Regions from separate parts of the Pseudomonas kitaguniensis genome, predicted to be linked through region 2. Evidence: riboswitches for the same ligand, from Rfam matches in the RefSeq annotation. Region 2 holds a riboswitch; the other holds the start of a gene.
What was found. A riboswitch is a leader RNA that binds a small molecule or an ion and turns the genes downstream of it on or off. The one in region 2 is predicted to bind cobalamin.

Region 1: it holds a riboswitch for cobalamin, as region 2 does, so the genes downstream of both, ACOZK9_RS23210 (CbtB domain-containing protein) here and cobO (cob(I)yrinic acid a,c-diamide adenosyltransferase) in region 2, are expected to answer to the same signal.

Annotation. Positions count from the first base shown of each region.
Region 1 is NZ_JBLZPT010000025.1:27,403-37,708, reverse strand. Features, by position in the region: gene ACOZK9_RS23215 (M10 family metallopeptidase C-terminal domain-containing protein) at 40-1,503, opposite strand; cobalamin riboswitch at 1,729-1,946, shown strand; gene ACOZK9_RS23210 (CbtB domain-containing protein) at 2,044-2,232, shown strand; gene ACOZK9_RS23205 (CbtA family protein) at 2,244-2,948, shown strand; gene ACOZK9_RS23200 (cobalamin biosynthesis protein) at 2,945-3,337, shown strand; gene cobM (precorrin-4 C(11)-methyltransferase) at 3,409-4,155, shown strand; gene nfuA (Fe-S biogenesis protein NfuA) at 4,291-4,875, opposite strand; gene ACOZK9_RS23185 (fatty acid cis/trans isomerase) at 5,151-7,457, opposite strand; gene metH (methionine synthase) at 7,625-10,306, shown strand, end outside.
Region 2 is NZ_JBLZPT010000003.1:330,461-343,056, reverse strand. Features, by position in the region: gene cobD (threonine-phosphate decarboxylase CobD) at 1-868, opposite strand, end outside; gene cbiB (adenosylcobinamide-phosphate synthase CbiB) at 861-1,769, opposite strand; gene bluB (5,6-dimethylbenzimidazole synthase) at 1,766-2,416, opposite strand; partial or broken gene ACOZK9_RS07015 (cobyrinate a,c-diamide synthase) at 2,965-4,344, opposite strand; gene cobO (cob(I)yrinic acid a,c-diamide adenosyltransferase) at 4,341-4,952, opposite strand; cobalamin riboswitch at 5,031-5,287, opposite strand; gene ACOZK9_RS07005 (PQQ-dependent sugar dehydrogenase) at 5,387-6,700, shown strand; gene ACOZK9_RS07000 (C40 family peptidase) at 6,776-7,315, opposite strand; gene ACOZK9_RS06995 (C40 family peptidase) at 7,460-8,089, opposite strand; gene hda (DnaA regulatory inactivator Hda) at 8,303-9,007, opposite strand; gene ACOZK9_RS06985 (AI-2E family transporter) at 9,210-10,283, opposite strand; gene ACOZK9_RS06980 (DUF2066 domain-containing protein) at 10,341-11,381, opposite strand; gene purM (phosphoribosylformylglycinamidine cyclo-ligase) at 11,740-12,596, shown strand, end outside.

The sequences.
Region 1 (10,306 bases), on a different contig from region 2:
GGTATGCCGGTGTCGTTCCAAGTGTTCAGGACGAGTCACTTATACGTATCGGTGCTTGAAAGGCACATGCCCGATAATATCGGAAGCCCTGATCCGACCCTGGCTCTCAAGGTAAAAGTCAATCTGGCGGTCCCCGTTCAAATCAATCACAAGCCAAGACTCGTTCTTTTGGGGATCGTAGCCGACTCCCGCCTCCCCCGGCGTGCCAGAAAAGCGGTTAACAAAAGTCAGGGTGTTGATGTGATGTTTGCTCAGCAATTGGGAAATATCGATTTTGTCTTGACCACTGACAAAGTCCGTCAACTGATCGGGGGCATATAACGTTGAATCGCTGGCGTTGGCATATACAAATGTGTCGCTGCCTGCGCCACCGGTCATTTGATCAGGGCCAGCTCCACCTGTGAGAAGGTTGTCGGCATGGTTACCGATCAATACATCACTGCCTGAACCGCCGATCGCGTTTTCCAGGGTGACGCCCTTGGCGATAGAGACATTGCCCTTCATTCCACCCACATCGGAGAACGATTCAGCGCGCAGGTTGATTACCTGGTTCTGGTGATAAAGGGAGAAGTCCAACGTATCGTTGCCGCCGCCATCCCAGACACTGAACACGGCGTCGTCACGAGATGAATTCAAAGAAAGGTCGTCTCGGCCAGTAGTGGAGTTAAATCCGTAGACGGTGTCTGTATTGCGCGTCGTATGGTTGGCTCCGTAGACTTTCTGAGCCCAGGCAATATCGGCCATGAGGGGTGACGACGCATAATGTTCTTTAAAGTCATGATGAGTATTGCTCGGATCGAAATAACTCATTACAGAGTAGGCCTGACTGTCTTGAAGGTAGGTCGCATGGTCCTTATAGTTCAACGGCTCGCTTTCAGCGTCGTAGTTATAGTCGCCCGGATGCGCAGCCCCCAATGCATGCCCTATTTCGTGAGTGAGTGTGTGGCGCCCATAATTATTAACTGAAGGTGTACGATTATCAGCGTACTCGGGATTCACGCGCACCCGCCCCCATAATGTTGAAAATCGGGAATCAGCCACTGCTGGCACCTGACTATTAACCAGGCTGAGCCGGCCATCGGCTCGCGGGGCATCCTCTTCAAACGTAATATTTGCAACATCAGCCCACGATTGCATCGAACGCCTGGCTTGCTCTTTTTGCGCCGTACTAAAACCTCTTTCTCCCGCTGCAACATTACGAAAAGTATAGGCGACCTGCAGCACGTTATCGCCATTGGTATCGTTGAATTTACGGCCCTTTCGATCTATTTGGCCAGCGACGTCGCTAATTGACAGTGACGGTTTGCCGGAGCCTGCCCGATAATACGGATCGTCGGCGCGCTGGGCGGCCTGCGAAAGATTAGGCGCGTTGGCGTTGGAATGGCATTGCTGGCTAGAGCATTGCGACGATGCATGAGAATGAGCGTCGAGAGGGGGTTGAGCCGGCTCATTACTGTCAACAAAAACAGGCGAGCTAAAAGCGTTTCTAGATATAGACGACACCCATTGACCCCCATTAAAAATTTAATAACACATACACATTCAAGGCGCTCACCTTCCAATACTCGACGATAAAAATAAAGAACTTTCACGCCTTATGATTAGCTGAAAGTGTTACTCGCTAGTTCCAGCAAAACAACATAACAACCTATTTCAAATACAAACCAATCCAACCGTCACCTGTAGCGTTGCCCCTTCCAATTGACGCCCAGCGCTTGCCCGTGTTCTCCTATACGCCTTGTTTCGGGTGCCCTGCAGAGGGTGAAACGGGAAACCGGTGAGTCGCCTTCTTTATACTCAAAGGCATGGCAAGTCCGGTGCTGCCCCCGCAACGGTAAGCGAGTGAAGCGTCAGATCCACTGTGCCTGTACGGCATGGGAAGGCGATGCTTTCCAGACCCAGCGTCCCTCGCAAGCCCGGAGACCGGCCCGAAAAATTTCAGATAACAAACCCGCGGTGGGCGGGCGCTGTTTAAAATTCTGCGAGCCCGGCTCGCGGGGTTTTCATGCGCTCGTGTCACCCTGAAACCTGAAGGGACGCGCCATGTCGATCATCAGCAGCACCTCGCCCACCGCCAGCAACACCGCCACCCTGAGCCAACGCCTGAGCGCCGCCATCGGCGCCTCGATCCTTGGCGCGTGCCTGGTGTATTTCGCCGGTTTCTCGCATATCGAGGCGGTGCACAACGCCGCGCACGATACCCGCCACAGCGCCGCGTTCCCGTGCCACTGAGGCCTGCCGAGATGATCAAGCGTATTGCCCAAACCGCAGGTTTCACCGGTTTGCTTGCCGCCCTGCTGCTGACCCTGCTGCAAAGCTTTTGGGTGGCCCCGCTGATTTTGCAGGCGGAAACCTTCGAGCACGCCCCGGCTGCCAGCGAAGCGGCGCACGTACATGCCGAGGGCGCCGCCGCCCACACTCACGACGCACAGGCCTGGGAACCGGAAGACGGCTGGCAGCGCGTGCTGTCGACCACCGGCGGTAACCTGGTGGTTGCGGTGGGGTTTGCGCTGATGCTCGCCGGCCTTTATACGTTGCGCGCGCCGACGCGTACCGCACAAGGCTTGCTGTGGGGCCTGGCCGGTTACGCGACGTTTGTGCTGGCGCCCACGCTGGGCCTGCCGCCTGAGTTGCCGGGCACCGCCGCCGCCGACTTGGCGCTGCGTCAGATTTGGTGGATCGGCACTGCCGCGTCCACCGCTGCCGGTATCGCGCTGCTGGTGTTTGGTCGCAACTGGCTGCTGAAAGTGTTGGGCGTGGCGATTCTTGCGGTGCCGCATCTGGTCGGCGCGCCGCAACCCGAGGTGCACGCGATGCTGGCGCCAGAAGCCCTGGAAGCGCAGTTCAAGATCGCCTCGCAGTTGACCAACGTGGCATTTTGGCTGGCGCTGGGCCTGATCAGCGCCTGGCTGTTCCGCCGCAACCGCGACGCGCACTACGCGGCATGAGCTTGATCGTTGGCCTGGGCTGCCAGCGCGGCTGTGATGTTCAGAGCCTGCTGGCGCTGTTCGACAGCGCGCTCGCCGAGGCCAGCATCGAGCGCCAGCGCGTCAGTGCACTGGCGAGTATCGAGCACAAACAGAATGAACCGGGGCTTCTCGCGCTGGCGCAGTGGCTGAACCTGCCGTTGCAGTGTTTCAGCACCGCGCAACTGGCCGCGTATGAACAGCGCCTGAGCCACAGGTCTGAGGTCGCCTTTGCACATACCGGCTGTTATGGCGTCGCCGAAAGTTCCGCGCTGGCACTGGCCGAGCAGCTCTATCACGCGCCTGCGCGCTTGCTGATCACCCGCCAAAAAACCGCCCATGCCACCTTTGCATTAGCCTGCGCCGGTTAAAAACACGATAATCGCCCGCCTCGATCATGAGCAACCTTCATGCTCAGCGGCTTTTTCAACAGGAATTTCGCATGACCGTCTACTTTATCGGCGCAGGCCCCGGCGATCCGGAATTGATCACCGTCAAAGGCCAACGGCTGATCCGCAGTTGCCCGGTGATCATCTATGCCGGTTCGCTGGTGCCCGCTGCGGTATTGGAAGGCCATCATGCGGAACAGGTGGTCAACAGCGCCGAATTACACCTGGAACAGATCATCGACTTGATTCAGGCCGCGCATGCCAAGGGCCAGGATGTAGCCCGCGTGCACTCGGGCGACCCGAGCCTGTATGGGGCGATTGGCGAACAAATCCGTCATTTGCGTGAGCTGGGCATAGCGTTTCAGATTATTCCCGGCGTGACCGCCGTGGCCGCCTGCGCAGCGTTGCTGGAGACCGAACTGACCCTGCCGGACATCGCGCAAAGCGTGATTTTGACCCGCTATGCGGATAAAACCAGCATGCCGGCCGGTGAGGCTTTCGACAGTTTGGCGCGCCACGGCACGACCATGGCGATTCACTTGGGGGTTAACCATCTACACAAGATTGTTGCCGAGCTGCTGCCGCACTATGGCGCGGATTGCCCGATTGCCGTGGTGCACCGCGCGACCTGGCCGGATCAGGACTGGGCGCTGGGTACGCTGGCGGACATCACCGAGAAGGTCGCCGCCAAAGGCTTTCGGCGTACGGCGTTGATTGTGGTCGGTCGGGTACTGACGAATGACAGTTTCAGCGAATCGTCGCTGTACCGCGCAGGGCATGCGCACCTTTATCGACCGTGACGGTTGGCATTAACAAAACCACCTCATCCGACTCTAATCCTGTTTGTTAGATAGATGGCGCAGGCCATTGAATTTAAAGCATAAAAAAACGGCGCTCACGGGCGCCGTTTTTTATCCTCGCAGTGAACACCTTACTCAGTAGTAGGCGTTTTCTTTCTGCGTATGGTCAGTCACGTCACGTACACCCTTGAGCTCGGGGATGCGCTCGAGCAAGGTGCGCTCGATGCCTTCGCGCAAGGTAACGTCGGCCTGGCCGCAGCCTTGGCAGCCGCCGCCAAACTTGAGCACGGCGATGCCGTCTTCAACCACGTCAATCAAGCTGACCTGACCGCCGTGGCTCGCGAGCCCCGGGTTGATCTCGGTTTGCAGGTAGTAGTTGATGCGCTCGTTGACCGGGCTGTCGGCGTTGACGTTGGGCACCTTGGCGTTGGGCGCCTTGATGGTCAACTGGCCGCCCATGCGATCGGTGGCGTAGTCGACCACGGCGTCGTCGAGGAAGGCTTCGCTGAAGTTGTCGATGTACGCGGTGAAGCTTTTCAGCCCCAGCGCGGTGTCTTCAGGCTTTTCTTCACCGGGCTTGCAATAGGCGATGCAAGTCTCGGCATATTGGGTGCCGGGTTGGGTGATAAAGACGCGGATACCGATGCCTGGGGTGTTCTGCTTGGACAGCAGATCAGCCAGGTAATCGTGGGCGGCGTCGGTAATGGTTATGGCAGTCATGGAAACTCCTCACAGGCTTGACGGGAGTTTACGCCAAATTATTACGCAGGTACAAAGTCCTAGTGTTTTTGTCGGGATAGGGTTTGGCGGAGCGCTTGCAAGATCAAGATCACACCGATCAAAAGCGGATTTTGCAGACACAACAGATATGCTCTTTGTGGGAGCGGGCTTGCTCGCGATGGCGGTGTATCAGTTGAAAAATACTTAGCTGACACACCGTAATCGCGAGCAAGCCCGCTCCCGCAGTTGACCGAGTTCGGCTTGAGGGGGTGACCTCACAAATTCTCGTACCGGTTCATGTCCAACACGCCCTCTTCCACTGGCGTGGTTTCCCGGATGTACGCCGACAAGTCATGAAAATATTGCCAAAACAACGGATGACTACGGCGAATCCCCCAACGATCGACGATTTTTTCGAACCGATTGGCATCCTTGGCATTCTCCATCGCATCCACAAACGCGGGCACTTCGGCTGCCGGAATATTGAACATGAAGTTCGGGTAACTACTCAGCACGCCGGGATAGATGGTCAACGTATCCAGCCCCGGCTGATAGCGATAAGCCTCACCCAACAGGAACGCCACATTACTGTGCGCCCGGTTGCGCAACAGGCTGTAGACCACGCGTTTACCGCTGGGCGTTTCGACGCGCAGCATTGTCGCTTCGGGCAATTGATCAATCACCTTGAGCCCCGCCGCCGGGCGCGAGGTCAGTCGGCTCAGCGCCTGCTCGGCATCGCGCAATGCTGGCTCAACCCCCGCGCGCGAGCAATACGCGCCGGTGCAGCGGTTGATCGGGTCCGGGCTGGCGTTCAAATAGCCATAACGCGCCAATAACTGGTTGGCAAAATCGCCTTTCGGGTGTTTTTCATCGAGATGCAAACCGGTCGGCGTGTCGTCATCGATCGCTTCATAGTCCAGCCACAGCTTGAGTTTGCCGCTGTTCTGGTACCAATCATCGATAAAGGCATCGCGCGTGTCGGCGGGCATCAGGCGCAGGAAGTTCTGCTCGGCGCCATTGCGGATCAGGTCGAAATACAGCCGCGTCTGGGCCTGGTGCGACACGTTGCCGAACACATCAAAGTTCACCGCCAGTTGGTAATAGGTGCGCTCCAGCAGCGGGTAGTCGAACAGCCACATCGTTTGCGGCACTTCGCCGATCAGCCCCTTGTTGACCGAGGCGCTGTCGAAGTGGCGAAAAATGCTCAGCAAGGCGTTGTCATTGCCCGCCCACAGCGTCGACCAGCTTGGCGGCGGCAGGTCTGCGTAGCTGTCACGGCGCAGCGCTTCGTATTGGTTGCGCTTGTCGCGATAGGCCAGCCACAGGCTGAGCACGCTGCCCACGTCATCATTTTGCCCCGGCATCGCCAGCAAGGGCGTGGCCTGGCCACGGTAACGCGCATCGGTGATGTACAGGTCGTGGTCCGGGTCCTGGAACAGGGTCCAGAAGTTGTCGCGGATCACGTCCGTGGCGATCTGCCCACGGCATACCGGGCCGCGAATAAAGGTGCGCACGAAGTATTCGGCGTTATCGAGCATGAACTGGTAGCGCGCCTTGGCCGGGATCGCTTCGAAGGTCTCGAACGGGTTGGCCCGGCGCCCCGGCCCGTAACCTGGCAAGGCGCTGACCTGCCAGTCGCCGGCGTAGAACAGTTGCTTGATGCGCGCCATTTTCTCGGCACTGAACGGATACGTGATGTGGGTTTTATGCACAATCACGCCCTGCACCGGCCACAGGCGGTAATACACTTGGGTGCCCGGGTCATCGTTGGGGCGACGCGTGGCGATCAGGTCAATCGGCTGCCCACTCGGCGTACGCGAGCGCACCCACTGGAAGAAATGCCCCGGCTCGCCGTTTTCGAAGTAGATGTGCGCCAAGTACAGATGTTCGTACAACCAGCGCGCCACCAGACTTTCACGGGCGCCTGGCTGGTTGAGCAGGTTTTCCCATTGCTGCACCTGCAAGGCTTCCTTGGCGCTTGGCGCGAGGCTTTGCGCGTCAATCGGCGCACCCGAGGCGAGCCAGCGTTGCAGGGTCTGGTATTGCTGGTCGGTGAGGCCGGTCACCGCCAGCGGCATGCCTTCCTTGGGGTGGGCGCCGGCGTAGGCGTTGAACTCAGCGGGCATCGCGCACATGTTTTCGCGGTTGAGGCCCAACGCGATGTCAGCGGGCAACTTGGCATTCGGTTGCAGCGCGGCGTTATGGCCCAGCTCCACCATGCGCGCCATCAGCGCCGCCTGGCTGCCTTGGGCGTCGAGTACGGAATAGAAGCCCTTGCGCTGCCAGGCTTGCTTGCCGAACGCGTCATAGAACAATCGGGTGGTGGGCGCAGCCTCGCTGCGTTCACCGTCGTACACCGGGGTTTTGCTCGCGCCACGCGCCGCGCCTTCGGCACTGCCGAGGTTGAGTTGGCAGGCGGAGTCGTAACAGGCATGGCAGGCCACGCACTTTTCGGTGAAAATCGGTTGGATGTCACGGGTATAGGAAATCGCCGGAGCGGAGGGATTGGCCGGTAACGTGCCTGCCTGAGCAGTACTGGCGATCAAGGCCAGGACGGCGCTGACGATAAGACGAAATGACATGTACCCGGTCCCGATTCAATGCGTGCGGTCTATAAAGTGGCGATGATTCTACCGGGCCATGGCCACCACCAACATGAACGATATTCATGTAAAACCCTGACATGCTCCAAATCGGCACAGGTTTGCTATGATTCATGCCCTCCGTAATGCCTGACCAGAGTAGTCCCATGTCCGATCGTAGCGCTCGTCTGCACGCCCTTCACCAAGCCCTCAAGGAACGCATCCTGATCCTCGACGGCGGTATGGGCACGATGATCCAGAGCTACAAGCTGGAGGAGCAGGACTACCGTGGCAAACGTTTCGCCGACTGGCCGAGCGACGTCAAGGGTAACAACGACCTGCTGGTGCTGACCCGCCCGGACGTGATCGGCGGCATCGAGAAGGCTTACCTGGACGCCGGGGCTGACATCCTCGAAACCAACACCTTCAACGCCACGCGCATTTCCATGGCCGATTACGGCATGGAAGCACTGGCCTACGAATTGAACGTCGAAGGCGCCCGCCTGGCGCGCAAAATCGCCGACGCCAAGACCCTCGAGAACCCGGACAAACCGCGCTTCGTTGCCGGTGTGCTCGGCCCGACCAGCCGCACCTGCTCGCTGTCCCCGGACGTGAACAACCCCGGCTACCGCAACGTGACCTTTGATGAGCTGGTGGAAAACTACACCGAGGCCACCAAAGGCCTGATCGAGGGCGGCGCCGACCTGATCCTGATCGAAACCATCTTCGACACCCTCAACGCCAAGGCCGCGATCTTCGCCGTGCAAGGTGTGTTCGAAGAACTGCATGTCGAATTGCCGATCATGATCTCCGGCACCATCACCGACGCCTCCGGCCGGACCTTGTCGGGCCAGACCACCGAAGCGTTCTGGAACTCGGTCAGTCACGCCAAGCCGCTGTCGGTGGGCCTCAACTGCGCACTGGGCGCCAGCGAGTTGCGTCCGTACCTGGAAGAGCTGTCGAACAAAGCCAACACCCACGTTTCCGCGCACCCGAACGCCGGCCTGCCCAACGAATTCGGCGAGTACGACGAATTGCCGTCGCAAACTGCCAAGGTCATCGAAGAGTTCGCCCAGAGCGGCTTCCTCAATATTGTCGGCGGCTGCTGCGGCACCACACCGGGCCACATTGAAGCCATCGCCAAGGCCGTGGCCGGGTATGCGCCGCGCCCGATTCCGGACATCCCCAAGGCCTGCCGCTTGTCGGGCCTGGAGCCGTTCACGATTGATCGCAGCTCGTTGTTCGTCAACGTCGGCGAGCGCACCAACATCACCGGCTCGGCGCGTTTCGCCCGCCTGATCCGTGAAGACAACTACACCGAAGCGCTCGAAGTGGCGCTGCAACAGGTGGAGGCCGGCGCGCAGATAATCGACATCAACATGGACGAAGGCATGTTGGATTCGAAGAAGGCAATGGTGACCTTCCTCAATCTGATTGCCGGCGAGCCGGACATCTCGCGCGTACCGATCATGATCGACTCCTCGAAGTGGGAAGTCATCGAGGCCGGGCTCAAGTGCATTCAGGGCAAGGGCATCGTCAACTCGATCAGCATGAAGGAAGGCGTCGAGCAGTTCATTCACCACGCCAAGCTGTGCAAGCGCTACGGCGCGGCGGTGGTGGTGATGGCGTTCGACGAAGCCGGCCAGGCCGACACCGAAGCGCGCAAAAAAGAGATCTGCAAACGCTCCTACGACATCCTGGTGAATGAGGTGGGCTTCCCGCCGGAAGACATCATCTTCGACCCGAACATCTTCGCGGTCGCCACCGGTATCGAAGAACACAACAACTATGCCGTCGACTTCATTAACGCCTGCGCCTACATCCGCGACGAACTGCCGTACGCGCTGACCTCGGGTGGCGTGTCCAACGTGTCGTTCTCGTTCCGTGGCAACAACCCGGTGCGTGAGGCGATCCACTCGGTGTTCCTGCTGTATGCGATCCGCAACGGCCTGACCATGGGCATCGTCAACGCCGGCCAGTTGGAGATCTACGACCAGATCCCGGCCGAATTGCGTGACGCCGTGGAAGATGTGGTGCTCAACCGCACGCCGGAGGGCACCGACGCCCTGCTCGCCATCGCCGACAAGTACAAGGGCGACGGCAGCGTAAAAGAAGCCGAGACCGAAGAATGGCGCGGCTGGCCGGTGAACAAGCGCCTGGAACACGCGCTGGTCAAGGGCATTACCACGCATATCGTTGAAGACACCGAGGAATCGCGGCAGTCGTTCGCGCGCCCGATCGAGGTGATCGAAGGCCCGCTGATGTCCGGCATGAACATCGTTGGCGACCTGTTCGGCGCCGGCAAAATGTTCTTGCCGCAGGTGGTTAAATCCGCCCGCGTGATGAAGCAGGCCGTGGCCCACTTGATCCCGTTTATCGAGCTGGAAAAAGGCGACAAGCCCGAAGCCAAGGGCAAGATCCTGATGGCCACGGTGAAGGGTGACGTGCATGACATCGGCAAGAATATCGTCGGCGTGGTGCTGGGTTGCAACGGCTACGACATTGTCGATTTGGGCGTGATGGTGCCGGCCGAAAAAATCCTGCAGGTGGCCAAGGAACAGAAGTGCGACATTATTGGGCTGTCCGGCCTGATCACGCCGTCGCTGGACGAGATGGTCCACGTGGCCCGTGAGATGCAGCGCCAGGACTTCCACTTGCCGCTGATGATCGGCGGCGCGACCACCTCCAAGGCGCACACCGCGGTAAAAATCGAACCGAAGTACAGCAATGACGCGGTGATCTACGTGACCGACGCCTCGCGTGCGGTGGGCGTGGCGACGCAGTTACTGTCCAAGGAACTGAAGGCCGGTTTTGTCGAGAAAACCCGCCTAGAATATATCGATGTGCGC
Region 2 (12,596 bases):
GGGCCATGAATTCGTGCAGGCGTTCGGCGTGCGGCGTGATTAACCACTGGAACAACGCGCAGCCGCCCTGAGGTTGAAAGCGGTGGCGCTCCAGCAGTTCAAACAAGCGCTGGCCCGCTTCGAGACAGCGATCACGCTGGCGCGCGTGCCCTGCCGTGTCGCGCAGGCAGATTTGCCCGAGCGCCCGCGTCGGCCCACTGACCGCCCAAGGCCCGAGCTGTTCGGCCAACAGTTTAAGCAGCTTGCGTTCGGCCAGCACAAAGCCCAGGCGCACGCCGGCCAGGCCGAAGAATTTGCCGAACGAGCGCAGCACAATCAGCCCGACTTGATGGGCCTGGCCCGCCAGGCTCAGGTGCGGAGTGATGTCCATAAAGGCTTCGTCGACCACCAGCCAACCGCCGCGCTGCGCCAAGCGTGAATGCCAGTCCAGCAGGCGTTGCGGGGCCAGGCTGAGGCCGGTCGGGTTGTTCGGGTTGACCACCACCAGCACATCAAGGCTGTCGAGAAAATACTCGACTTCCTGCTCCTGCACTTCGCGCACCACGTAGCCTGCGCGGCGCCACGCTTCGGCGTGCTCGGCGTAACACGGCGACAGCACGCCAACCTTGCCGGTGCGGCGCAGACGCGGCAGCAACTGGATGGCCGCCTGCGAGCCCGCCACCGGCAACACATGCGCGGCACCGTAATACTCGCTGGCGGCCTGCTCCAGGCCGTCATCGGTTTCGGGCAAGCGCGCCCAGGCCCGCAGCGCAATCTCGGGGATCGGCCACGGCCACGGCGCCAGGCCGCTGGACAGGTCAAGCCAATCAGCCTCGGCAATCCCGTATTGCATCACTGCCTTGCGCAACCGACCACCGTGTTCAAGCATAAAAATGCGCCCCCGCGCAGAGGATCAGCAGCCACAACCATACGCCGCGCTGCACCAGTTGCCAGCCGCGGTCGATGGAGTCCGCACTTGCCGGCGAGCCTTCGCCGAGTGGCGGGCGCTGGTGAAGTTCACCGTGATAAATCGCCGCGCCACCCAACTCGACGCCCAATGCGCCAGCGCCTGCCGCCATCACCGGTCCGGCATTGGGGCTGTCCCACGTCGGGCCTTGGGTGCGCCAGCATTTAAGCGCCAGGCCGGTTTTGCCGAGTACGGCGTAGGTCAACGCGACCAGGCGTGCAGGAATATAATTGAGTACATCGTCAATCTTTGCCGCCGCCCAGCCGAAGCGCTCAAAGCGTTCATTGCGATAGCCCCACATGGCGTCGAGGGTGTTGCTCAGGCGGTAAAGCACCACGCCCGGCACACCGGCGAGCACAAACCAGAACAACGCAGCGAACACCGCGTCGCTGCCGTTTTCGAGTACCGATTCCGTCGCAGCACGCGCCACTTCGGTGCTGTCCAGCTCGCTGGTCTGGCGGCTGACCAAGTAACTCACGCGCTTGCGCGCTTCATACAGGTCATCACTGCGCAGCGCCTGCGCCACCGGAATCACATGCTCGCCGAGGCTGCGCATGCCCAGCACCAGGTACAACGCCAGAATCTCGAGCACCCAGCCGATATACGGCGCCCACGACAACGCGGTGGCCAGCAAGGTCAGCGGCACTACCGCGATAAACCACGCGGTCACGCCATGGCTGCGCCAGCCACGGCCACCGGTATTAAAACGTTGCTCGATGCGCCCGGCAAAATTGCCGAACGCCACCAGCGGGTGCCAGCGCCTGGGCTCGCCCAGCAGCGCATCCAACGCCACGGCAGCGACACACAGCAAGGCCACACTCATTGACTTACTCCCCACACATTCTCATACAACATGTCACTTAAAGGCCGCGGTTCGGTCCAGCCTTCTAGCTGCAACATCGGTGCCGGGTAGAACTCGGCTACCGGCCCCAAACACAACACCGCCAGGGGTTTTGCGCCGGGCGGCAAGCCCAGCAGGTCGGCCAGCGCTTGCGGTTCGAACAGCGACACCCAGCCCATCCCAAGGCCTTCAACACGCGCCGCCAGCCACAGGTTCTGGATCGCACAGGAGAGTGACGCCAGGTCCATTTCCGGCAAGGTGCGACGGCCAAAGATGTGGCGCTCGCGGTCATCCATCAGCGCCGCCACCAGCACTTCGGCGCAGTCGTGAATGCCTTCGACCTTGAGTTGCATGAACGCGTCGGAGCGCTCGCCGAGGGCTTCGGCGGTGCGGATGCGCTCTGCTTCCACCAAGTGTTGAATCTGCCCGCGCAGGTGGCGGTCGCTAATGCGGATGAACCGCCAAGGTTGCATCAGGCCGACGCTGGGCGCCTGGTGCGCGGCCTGGAGCAAGCGGTGGAGCAGTTCGGGGGCGACGCTGCCGCCGATGAAGTGGCGCATGTCGCGGCGTTCGGCGATGGCACGGTACACGGCATCGCGTTCGGCTTGGGGGAAGGCGTTGTCGGTCATGGCCTCATCGGGAGCAAGCCCCCGCCCACAGTGGATGGCGTTTCAACCCGGTCAGTTGTGGAAGGGGACTTGCTCCCTGCCACAGTGGATGGCGGTTCAACCTGGTCAATTGTAGAAGGGGGCTTGCTCCCTGCCACAGTGGATGGCGGTTCAACCTGGTCAATTGTAGAAGGGGGCTTGCTCCCTGCCACAGTGGACGGCGGTTCAACCCGGTCAATTGTAGAAGGGAGCTTGCTCCCTGCCACAGTGGATGGCGGTTCAACCCGGTCAATTGTAGAAGGGAGCTTGCTCCCTGCCACAGTGGATGGCGGTTCAACCCGGCCAATTGTAGAAGGGGGCTTGCTCCCTGCCACAGTGGATGGCGGTTCAACCCGGCCAATTGTAGAAGGGGGCTTGCTCCCTGCCACAGTGGACGGCGGTTCAACCCGGTCAATTGTGGGAGGGGACTTGCTCCCTGCCACAGTGGATGGCGGTTCAACCCGGCCAGTTGTAGGAGCGGGCTTGCTCCCTGCCACAGTGGATGGCGGTTCAACCCGGTCAATTGTAGGAGGGAGCTTGCTCCCTGCCACAGTGGACGGCGGTTCAACCCGGTCAATTGTGGGAGGGGGCTTGCTCCCGATGGCGGCTTGGCGGTCAGGCGCAAACAATGCGGCCACAGCGCTCGGGTTGGACGGGAAATAAAAGTGCACGTAGGAAGCCGTCAGCCGCCCCTGCCGGTACACCGCCTCGGCGCCGCGCCCGCCATTCGGGCTCAGGCCACGGGCGATCGGCTGCCACTCGGTGCTGGTCAGGGAATGGTGATAGGTGTGGCCACGCAACGTGCCTTCCGGCAAATCCACACTTTGCAGGGCCAGCGCCGCGAGTTTCTTTTGCATCACCGCATCGCCTTGCAGCAGGCCGACCAGTTCGGCACGTTTACCATCGACGTCCGTGAGCGAATCGAGCAAATACAACATGCCGCCGCATTCAGCGAGCAACGGTTTGCCGGCCGCGTGGTGGCGGCGAATGGCGTCAAGCATCGAGGTATTTTCCGACAATGCCTGGTGATGCAGTTCCGGATAACCACCGGGTAAATAGAGACTGTCAACGTCAGGCAATGCGCGATCATGAATCGGCGAAAAGAAGTGCAACTCAGCGCCCATCGCCCGCAACAAATCCAGGCTGGCGCCGTAGGTGAAGGCGAAGGCTTCGTCGCGGGCCACGGCGATGCGCACGCCCGTCAACAACGGTTCGGCCTCGACCACTTCAGGTGCGGCAAACGTCACCGGCGGCGGTACTGCGACTTCACAACTGCTGCCCAGCGCCTGCGCGGCGGCGTCCAGGCGCACGTCGAGGTCATTCAATTCACTGGCTTGCACCAGCCCCAAATGGCGGCTGGGCAACTCAATTCCGGTTTCACGCGACAACGCGCCGTACCAGCGCAGGCCTTCGGTGAGGCTGCCTTCGAGCAGTTGCGCATGGCGCAGGGTGCCGACGCGGTTGGCCAGCACACCCGCGAACGGCAGGTCTGGCTGATAACGCGCCAGGCCCAGGGCCAGGGCGCCGAAGGTTTGGGCCATGGCAGTGCCGTCAATCACACCGAGCACCGGCACGCCGAAGTGGCGCGCCAGGTCAGCACTGGAAGGCGTGCCGTCGAACAGGCCCATCACGCCCTCGATCAGAATCAAATCGGCCTCGCCCGCCGCTTCCCACAGCAAGCGCCGACTTTCCTGTTCGCCCACCATCCACATGTCCAATTGATACACGGGTGCACCGCTGGCGCGCTCGTGAATCATCGGGTCGAGAAAGTCAGGCCCGCATTTGAACACGCGAACCTTGCGCCCCGAGTTGCGGTGCAAGCGCGCCAGAGCAGCGGTGACGGTGGTTTTGCCCTGGCCGGACGCCGGTGCGGCGATCAACACGGCCGGGCAATGACGGGGCTGATTCAAAGTTCGACGCCCTTCTGTGCCTTGATACCGGCCTGGAACGCGTGCTTGAGCATGCCCATTTCGGTGACGGTATCGCCCAGTTCGATCATTTCAGGCTTGGCGCCACGGCCGGTGACCACCACGTGCTGCATCGGCGGGCGCGCTTGCAGGTCGCTGAGCACGCGGTCCAGGTCGAGATAGCCGTGTTTGAGGGCGATGTTCAGCTCATCCAGCACCACCAGGCCGATGCTCGGGTCTTCCAGCATCTCGCGGGAAACCGCCCAGGCGGCTTCGGCGGCGACGATGTCGCGCTGGCGGTCTTGGGTTTCCCAGGTAAAGCCTTCGCCCATCACGTGAAAACGCACCTGCTCGGGAAAGCGACGGAAGAACATCTCCTCGCCGGTACTGAAGCGCCCTTTGATGAACTGCACCACGCCGCATTGCATGCCGTGGCCCATCGCCCTGGCGAGCATGCCAAAGGCCGAGCTGCTCTTGCCCTTGCCGTTGCCGGTCAATACCAGCAGCAACCCGCACTCGTTGGGGGAATTGGCGATGCGCTCGTCGATCACGGCTTTTTTGCGCAGCATGCGCGCCAGGTGGCGTTCGTCGCGGTCGGGGGAATCGGTCATGGCAGCGCTCCGTTGGGGCTGGACAAAAACGGCGGGCAGGAAAAATAAACACAGACAGCCAAGCATCGCCCACCGTGATGCTGTTGGATGATCCAGGCCGGTCTCCGGGCTCATGAGTGGCGCGTTTGCTCTTATAGAGACAGAACAGGCCGACGGCGCGCCTTCCCATATCGCGCACGATACAGTGGCAAAAAGCACCGCTTTGACTCATTTACCGTTGCGGGGGCAGCGCCGGAATCGCGGCAGCACTGTGTACAAGTGCGCTCACTCACCGGCTTCCCTGTTTCACTCTGTCGGCAAACGGGCCACAGAGCACCTGGAACACGCCGCGAAGGTTAGTGGGTTGGGGGTGGAGCGTCAATTAAAGCTGGCGTTGCACTTGAACCATCGCACCGCCGCACTCCTCTACCCTTACAGGTATTCAGGAGAAAACCATGCAAAAAACAAGACTCGCCTTACTGATCATGGTCGCAGGCACCCTCGCCGCCTGCGGAGAAAGCTCAACCCTGCAGGTCTCGGACGGCACCGGGCCTTCGCCCACACTGCCTGCGCCGAACAAAACGCTGATCCCCACCGTGAACATCGCGCCCGCCATCGGCTGGCCGGACGGCGTTAAGCCAACCGCGGCGGCGGGTACTCAGGTGGCGGCATTTGCCGAAGGCCTGGACCATCCGCGCTGGCTGTATGTGTTGCCCAACGGTGATGTGCTGGTAGCGGAAACCAACGCGCCGCCCAAGCCGGATGATTCCAAGGGTATTCGCGGCTGGGTCATGGAGAAGGTCATGGGTCGCGCGGGCGCTGGTGTGCCGAGCCCGAACCGCATCACGCTGCTGCGCGATGCTGACCACGACGGCGTCGCTGAGACCCGCACGGTGTTCCTGCAGAACCTCAACTCACCCTTCGGCATGACCCTGGTCGGCAACGACTTGTATGTGGCCGACGCGGACAAGTTGCTGCGCTTCCCGTATCAGCCGGGCGAAACCGCAATTACAGCAGCCGGCGCCAAAGTCGTCGACTTGCCCGGCGGCAGCATCAACCACCACTGGACAAAAAACGTGGTGGCCAGCAAAGACGGGAGCAAGCTGTACGTGAGCGTCGGCTCCAACAGCAACGTCGGCGAGAACGGCATGGAGGCCGAGCAAGGCCGGGCAGCGATCTGGGAAGTCGACCGCGCCAGCGGCCAGCACCGCATTTTCGCCTCTGGCCTGCGCAACCCCAACGGCATGGCGTGGGAACCGCAAAGCGGCAAGCTGTGGACAGCCGTGAATGAGCGCGATGAAATCGGCAGCGACCTGGTGCCGGACTACATCACGTCGGTGAAGGATGGCGCGTTCTATGGCTGGCCGTTCAGTTACTACGGGCAACATGTAGATGTGCGGGTAAACCCGCAAGACCTCAACATGGTCGCCAAAGCGATCGCCCCGGACTACGCAGTAGGCCCGCACACCGCTTCGTTAGGCCTGACCTTTGCCGAGGGCAGCAAACTGCCGGCGCAGTTCAGCAACGGCGCGTTTATCGGCCAGCATGGTTCGTGGAACCGCAAGCCGCACAGTGGCTACAAGGTGATCTTCGTGCCGTTCGAAGCTGGCCAACCCAAAGGGCAGCCGGTGGATGTGCTGACCGGGTTCCTCGATAAAGACGAGAAAGCCATGGGCCGGCCGGTGGGTGTGGTGATCGATCAGCAGGGCGACTTGCTGGTGGCGGATGACGTGGGCAACAAAGTGTGGCGAGTGTCGGCGACTAAATAGCCCGCCTCAAGCGTTCTGCAAAACTGACTGTGGGAGGGGCAAGCCCCTCCCACATTTGAATCTGTGCAATAGCGTCTAGGGATTGCGCGCCAGGCTAGCAGGCAGCACGCGCTTGGCGCCAAGGTAAGCATTCTGCCAATAGGCCTTGGCCAAGGTGTCGAGTTTTACCGTGCCGCCGGTTTGCGGGGCGTGCACAAAGCGGCCCTCGCCTACGTAGATGGCTGCATGGCTGACCTGCGAGCCGCCACCGGTGGCGAAGAACAGTAAATCACCGGCCTGCAGGTTTTGTTCACTGACGTCTTGAGCGCGCATCACGATCAATTCACGGGTGGTACGTGGCAAGGAGATGCCCGCTGCGTCACGGTAGACGAAGCCGATCAGGCCACTGCAATCAAACCCCGCGTCCGGTGTGTTGCCGCCCCAGCGATAAGGCGTGCCAACCAGGCCCAGCGCACGAAAGAGCACGTCTTCGGCAGCCGGCGAGAAATTTTGCGTGGCGTAGTTGAACACCGGCTTGGGCTTGACGGCGACAGGCGCAGGCGGCGGTGGGCGGCTTGCGCAGGCGCTCAGGAGCGCGGCACAAACAAGCAGGATGAGACGGGCCGAGGTCGACATGTGCAAAACAATCCTGGTCTGGATGCGGCTTTCGCTGCCGAACGCTGAAAACCAGAACGCGCAAGCAAAGCTCGCGCGAACGGATTACAACAATGTCCAGGGATTCTAGCGCTTACACGTCAAACTTCAAGTATCACTTTAACTTTACTTACTAGCGGTAACCGCCGCTGGGGCCATAGCGAGTGCGCGCTTGGCCTCAATGAAGGTTTTGCTCCAGTAGCTGTCACCCAGGCTGTCGATGCGAACACCGCCACTGCGACGGCTGCTGGAGTGGATAAACTGGTTATCGCCCAAGTAGATAGCGGCGTGGCTGACACGACCACGGCCCGCGGTACTAAAGAAAAGCAGATCACCGCGCTTGAGGTTGTTTCGTGCGACCAACGGTGCATTCACGTTGATCATTTCGCGCGTCGAGCGTGGCAGGTTCAGGCCGGCTTCTTCACGGAACAGGTAGCCGATAAAACCACTGCAGTCGAAACCGGCTTCAGAGGTGCCGCCGAAACGGTAACGGGTACCGATCAGGGACATGCCGCGTTCGAGGATGCTGTCGGCCAGAACCGGGAGCTGGTAAGGCTTGCTGCCGGCGAAATCGGCCAGCTCACGTTCAGTCGAGACTTCTTCGTCATAAACGGTAGAAGACTGGGCAGCGACAAATTTTGCTTGGGAATACTGCTGGGTTTTTTGCTGCTCGGCCACCTGTTGAGGGTGGGAGGCGCAACCAAACAACAGGGTAACCAGTGCGAGAGGCACGAGGGGTGCGAAGCGATTTAGCATGGGCACAACCGTGGCTGATGTGTAAAGAAGCCGAGACTATGCCCACTATCACATCGATTTGCAAATTCAATCGTGATCTATGTGACTTCTGGTTTCGACTATGACATCTAAGCCCTTAACACCCTTTACACACTTTTTGTGTGGCCAAACCGGCCCAAACGCAGCGTTTGTGGCGCCTGGGATTTGCCGAAAGCCCTTAAATAGAAGGGCCGGCTACCAGCCGAGGGTTTCCTTGAGGAACGGAATGGTGAGCTTGCGTTGAGCCTGTAAAGAGGCTTGATCGAGCTGTTCGAGCAAATCGAACAGTGCGCTCATGCTGCGGGTGCCACGGGTGAGGATAAAGTGCCCGACTTCGTCGGTGAGGTGCAGGCCGCGACGCGATGCGCGAAGTTGCAGGGCACGCAGTTTGTCTTCGTCGGACAAGGGGCGCATCTGGAAGATCAGCGCCAGGGTCAGGCGCGATTTGAGGTCCGCAAGCTTCACCGGCAATTCTCGCGGTGAAGTCGAGGCCGCGATCAACAAGCGCCGGCCACTGTCACGCAGGCGGTTGAACAGATGAAACAGCGCCTCTTCCCAGTCGGCCTTGCCGGCGATTGCCTGCAGATCGTCCAGGCAAACCAGCTCGTATTGCTCTAGGTTGTCGAAGATGCCGATGCCACGGTCCATCAATTCGGCCAACGGCAGGTAAACCGCCGGCTCACCCATTTGCTCAAAGCGCAAGCACGCGGCCTGCAACAGGTGGGTGCGCCCCACGCCATGCTTGCCCCACAGATAGATCAGGCTTTCAGTCCACCCGGCGTCGGCTTCGCATAGTCGCTCAACATAGCCGAGTGCAGCGGCATTGGCGCCTGGGTAGTAATTGATAAAGGTGGCGTCGTCACGCAGACGCACACCCAAGGGCAGCTGAATCGGTTTCATGCTGACTGAACGGCGCTAAACGAACCGTTAGTGGCCTCTGTGTGAAGTTTGCAAAGTTTATACCCGTGACGCCGGGCGCACAATGCAGCAGACCACAAGCAAAATCAAAGGTTTGCGTTAACTTGAGGGTTTTGCGCAGATTATTTGACACGCCGCTCCAGAAACAACAAACCCGGCCTGAGCCGGGTGTGTGATGCCGCGATTACAGATCGGGGTCTTCGACGCCCGTGTACACATCCGAATCTTTGTACAGATCGTGCACGTGGCGCACCAGCACCATGATCACCGCCGCTACCGGCAGCGCGAGCAGGATGCCGGTAAAACCAAACAGCTCACCGCCGGCCAGGATCGCGAAAATCACCGCAACCGGGTGCAGGCCAATTCGGTCGCCCACCAGCAATGGCGTCAGCACCATGCCTTCCAGGGCCTGGCCGACCATGAACACCGCAACAATCCCCAGCATCGGGTAAAGGTCGCCGCCAAACTGGAACAGCCCCGCCACCAGCGCTGCGCCGATACCGATCACAAAGCCCATGTACGGCACGATGGCAGCCAGGCCTGCGATCAAGCCGATCAACAGCCCCAGCTCCAGACCAATCGCCATCAACCCCGCGGCGTAGATGATGCCGAGCGCGAGCATCACCAGCAGTTGGCCGCGCACGAATGCGCCGAGTACTTCATGGCATTCACCGGCCAGCGAGACCACTTGCTCTTCACGGTCGCGCGGCAACAGGCTGCGGATCTTGGCCATCATGATGTCCCAGTCACGCAGCAAGTAGAACGCCACCACCGGGATCAACACCAGGTTAGTCAGCCAGCCGATCAACGCCAAGCTGGAGGCCGTGGCCTGGCTGAGCACCACACCGACAATATCGGTGGTCTGGCCCATGTGTTCACTGATCGCTGCCTTGACCTTGTCGAACTTCCAGAAGCCATCCGCCAGCCCCAGTTTGGACTGGGCCCACGGCATTGCTGTGTGCTGCAGCCAGTCGAGCATTTGCGGCGCCAGCTCGTACAGGCGAAACAGTTGCTTGGCGAGCATCGGCACCAGCACCAACACCAGTGCGGTGATGATCAATGTGAACAAGGCAAATACCGTCACCACACCCCAGGTGCGTGACATGCCGAGTTTTTCCAGGCGATCCACCACGGGATCGAACAGATAAGCGAGCAGCAACGCGACCAGGAACGGCGTGAGTATCGAATGCAGCAAAAATACAAACCCGCACAGCAGGACAATCCCGCCAAGCCACACCCAACGACGCATATCCGCCATACACCACTCCACCTGTTTATTTACTTGCAGCTTCTATATAGGAAGAAAGCTGAACATTTACCAACGAAAACGCAGTTGTGCCTGAGGTTCAGGGGCCGCGGCAGGTTGTGCGCCTTCCGCCACCGGCGGTTGGGCTAACGCCTCACCTGCGGGCACCTCCTGTAACCTGGACAGGCTCAACTGAGTACGCAACTGATCGGCGCTGCCGTTGACGCGATACACAATGCGATCGCCATCGACCCACTGCGGCTGGCCACCAAAAGGTTCGAGCACATGACTCAGGGCGGCGTAGCGCTCCAGGTTCATGCCCTGCACTTCCAATAATTGTTCGGTACTCACGCCCGGTTTGACGGCAAAGCGTGGCGCGAGCTTTTCGCTGACCGCGAGCAACACGGCATCAGCCACGGCAGCGGTGTCGGCGCCTTGCGCGGTGCCCTGTTCACTCTTGTCGCCCAGCCACAAACGCCATTTGGCCTGCCATTGGTTGCCTTCCTGGCGCGCATGCACCGCGAGCAACGCGTCTGCACCGTAGCGCTCGGAGGCTGCGCGCAGCGGTGCTGCGTCGGCACTTTCAAGGTTCGGGGCGGTGGCGACCACCTGTTCGTCAAGATCACCCAACGGCAGGCGCAGCGGCAAACCACGGTGTTGCGCGGCGCGGCGCAACGCGCCGGCAACTGCCTGGCCATCACCGACCAGGCTGCTGCCTTCGGTGGAGTCGTTAAGCCACCAGCCGAGAATCGACGGGCGATTACTGCCCCAGATCGACAGGCCCGCTTCACGCAGGGCGCGATCGGTGCTCACGGGGTCGAAATCCACTTGCAGGCTTTCCGGCGGGCCGGCGTCGTAGCCGTATTGGCTGATGATTTGCTGCGGCTCTTTGCGAATCGCCGCCAGGCCCGGGCCGTCGGCGGCCTTGGCGTCGCCAGTGAGGCGAATCACCAGGGTTTGCACGGCGCGCTGGGTGGCTTGGTCGCGCTCTTGCGGCGATTGGCTGGTGACCGGTTCAAGCACTTGATAAAGGCCATTGAGGGTTTCGGCGTGACTCGCCAGGCTGACCAACGACAAGCAGCCTACAAAGAAGAATTGACACAGACGCATGGAAGATTCCCGAACGACAAATTTAGCGGCTGGAACAGACCGCGTGAACTCGGTTTGGCAAGGCTGTGACCACAGCAACCGGTAAAACATTCACAGGGTCGCGGCAAGTTTTAGCACTGTCATAACGATAGCGTGTTAAAGGCTATACCTTAATACGCACCAAAGCAGACCCGATCAGGATTTTTTTAACCCGCACTTTTTTAAGCGATATGGCCCTGCCCGTCGGCGCGAGGATGGTCGCTGCCCCTCAAGCCTGATAAAATCGCGCGCCTTCGCAGACCGTCAACGGCTGGGCCTTTTACAAAAAGCGCCTGCCCGCCCGGTCGTAACCCAGAAATCCCCCCTAAAGGCCTGGATCATGAGCAAGCAACCCTCCCTGAGCTACAAGGACGCCGGTGTAGACATCGACGCCGGTGAAGCATTGGTCGAACGCATCAAGAGCGTCGCCAAGCGCACTGCGCGCCCCGAAGTCATGGGCGGCCTGGGCGGTTTTGGCGCCCTCTGCGAAATCCCGGCCGGCTACAAACAGCCTGTATTGGTCTCCGGCACCGACGGTGTGGGCACCAAGCTGCGCCTGGCACTGAACCTGAACAAGCACGACAGCATCGGCATCGACCTGGTGGCCATGTGCGTTAACGACTTGGTGGTGTGCGGCGCAGAGCCGCTGTTCTTCCTCGACTACTACGCCACCGGCAAGCTCAATGTCGAAACCGCGACCCAGGTAGTGACCGGCATCGGTGCTGGCTGCGAGCTGTCGGGCTGCTCATTGGTCGGCGGCGAAACCGCTGAAATGCCAGGCATGTACGAAGGCGAAGACTACGACCTGGCTGGCTTCTGCGTCGGCGTGGTGGAAAAATCCGAAATCATCGACGGCTCCAAAGTCGCTGCCGGTGACGCCCTGCTCGCCCTGCCATCGTCCGGCCCGCACTCCAACGGTTACTCGCTGATCCGCAAGATCATCGAAGTGTCCGGCGCCGACATCGAAACCATTCAGCTCGACGGCAAGCCTCTGACCGACCTGTTGATGGCCCCGACGCGTATCTACGTCAAGCCATTGCTCAAGTTGATCAAGGACACTGGCGCGGTTAAAGCCATGGCGCACATCACCGGCGGTGGCCTGCTCGACAACATCCCGCGCGTGCTGCCAAAAGGCGCCCAGGCGATTGTCGACGTGGCGAGCTGGCAGCGCCCGGCAGTCTTCGACTGGCTGCAAGC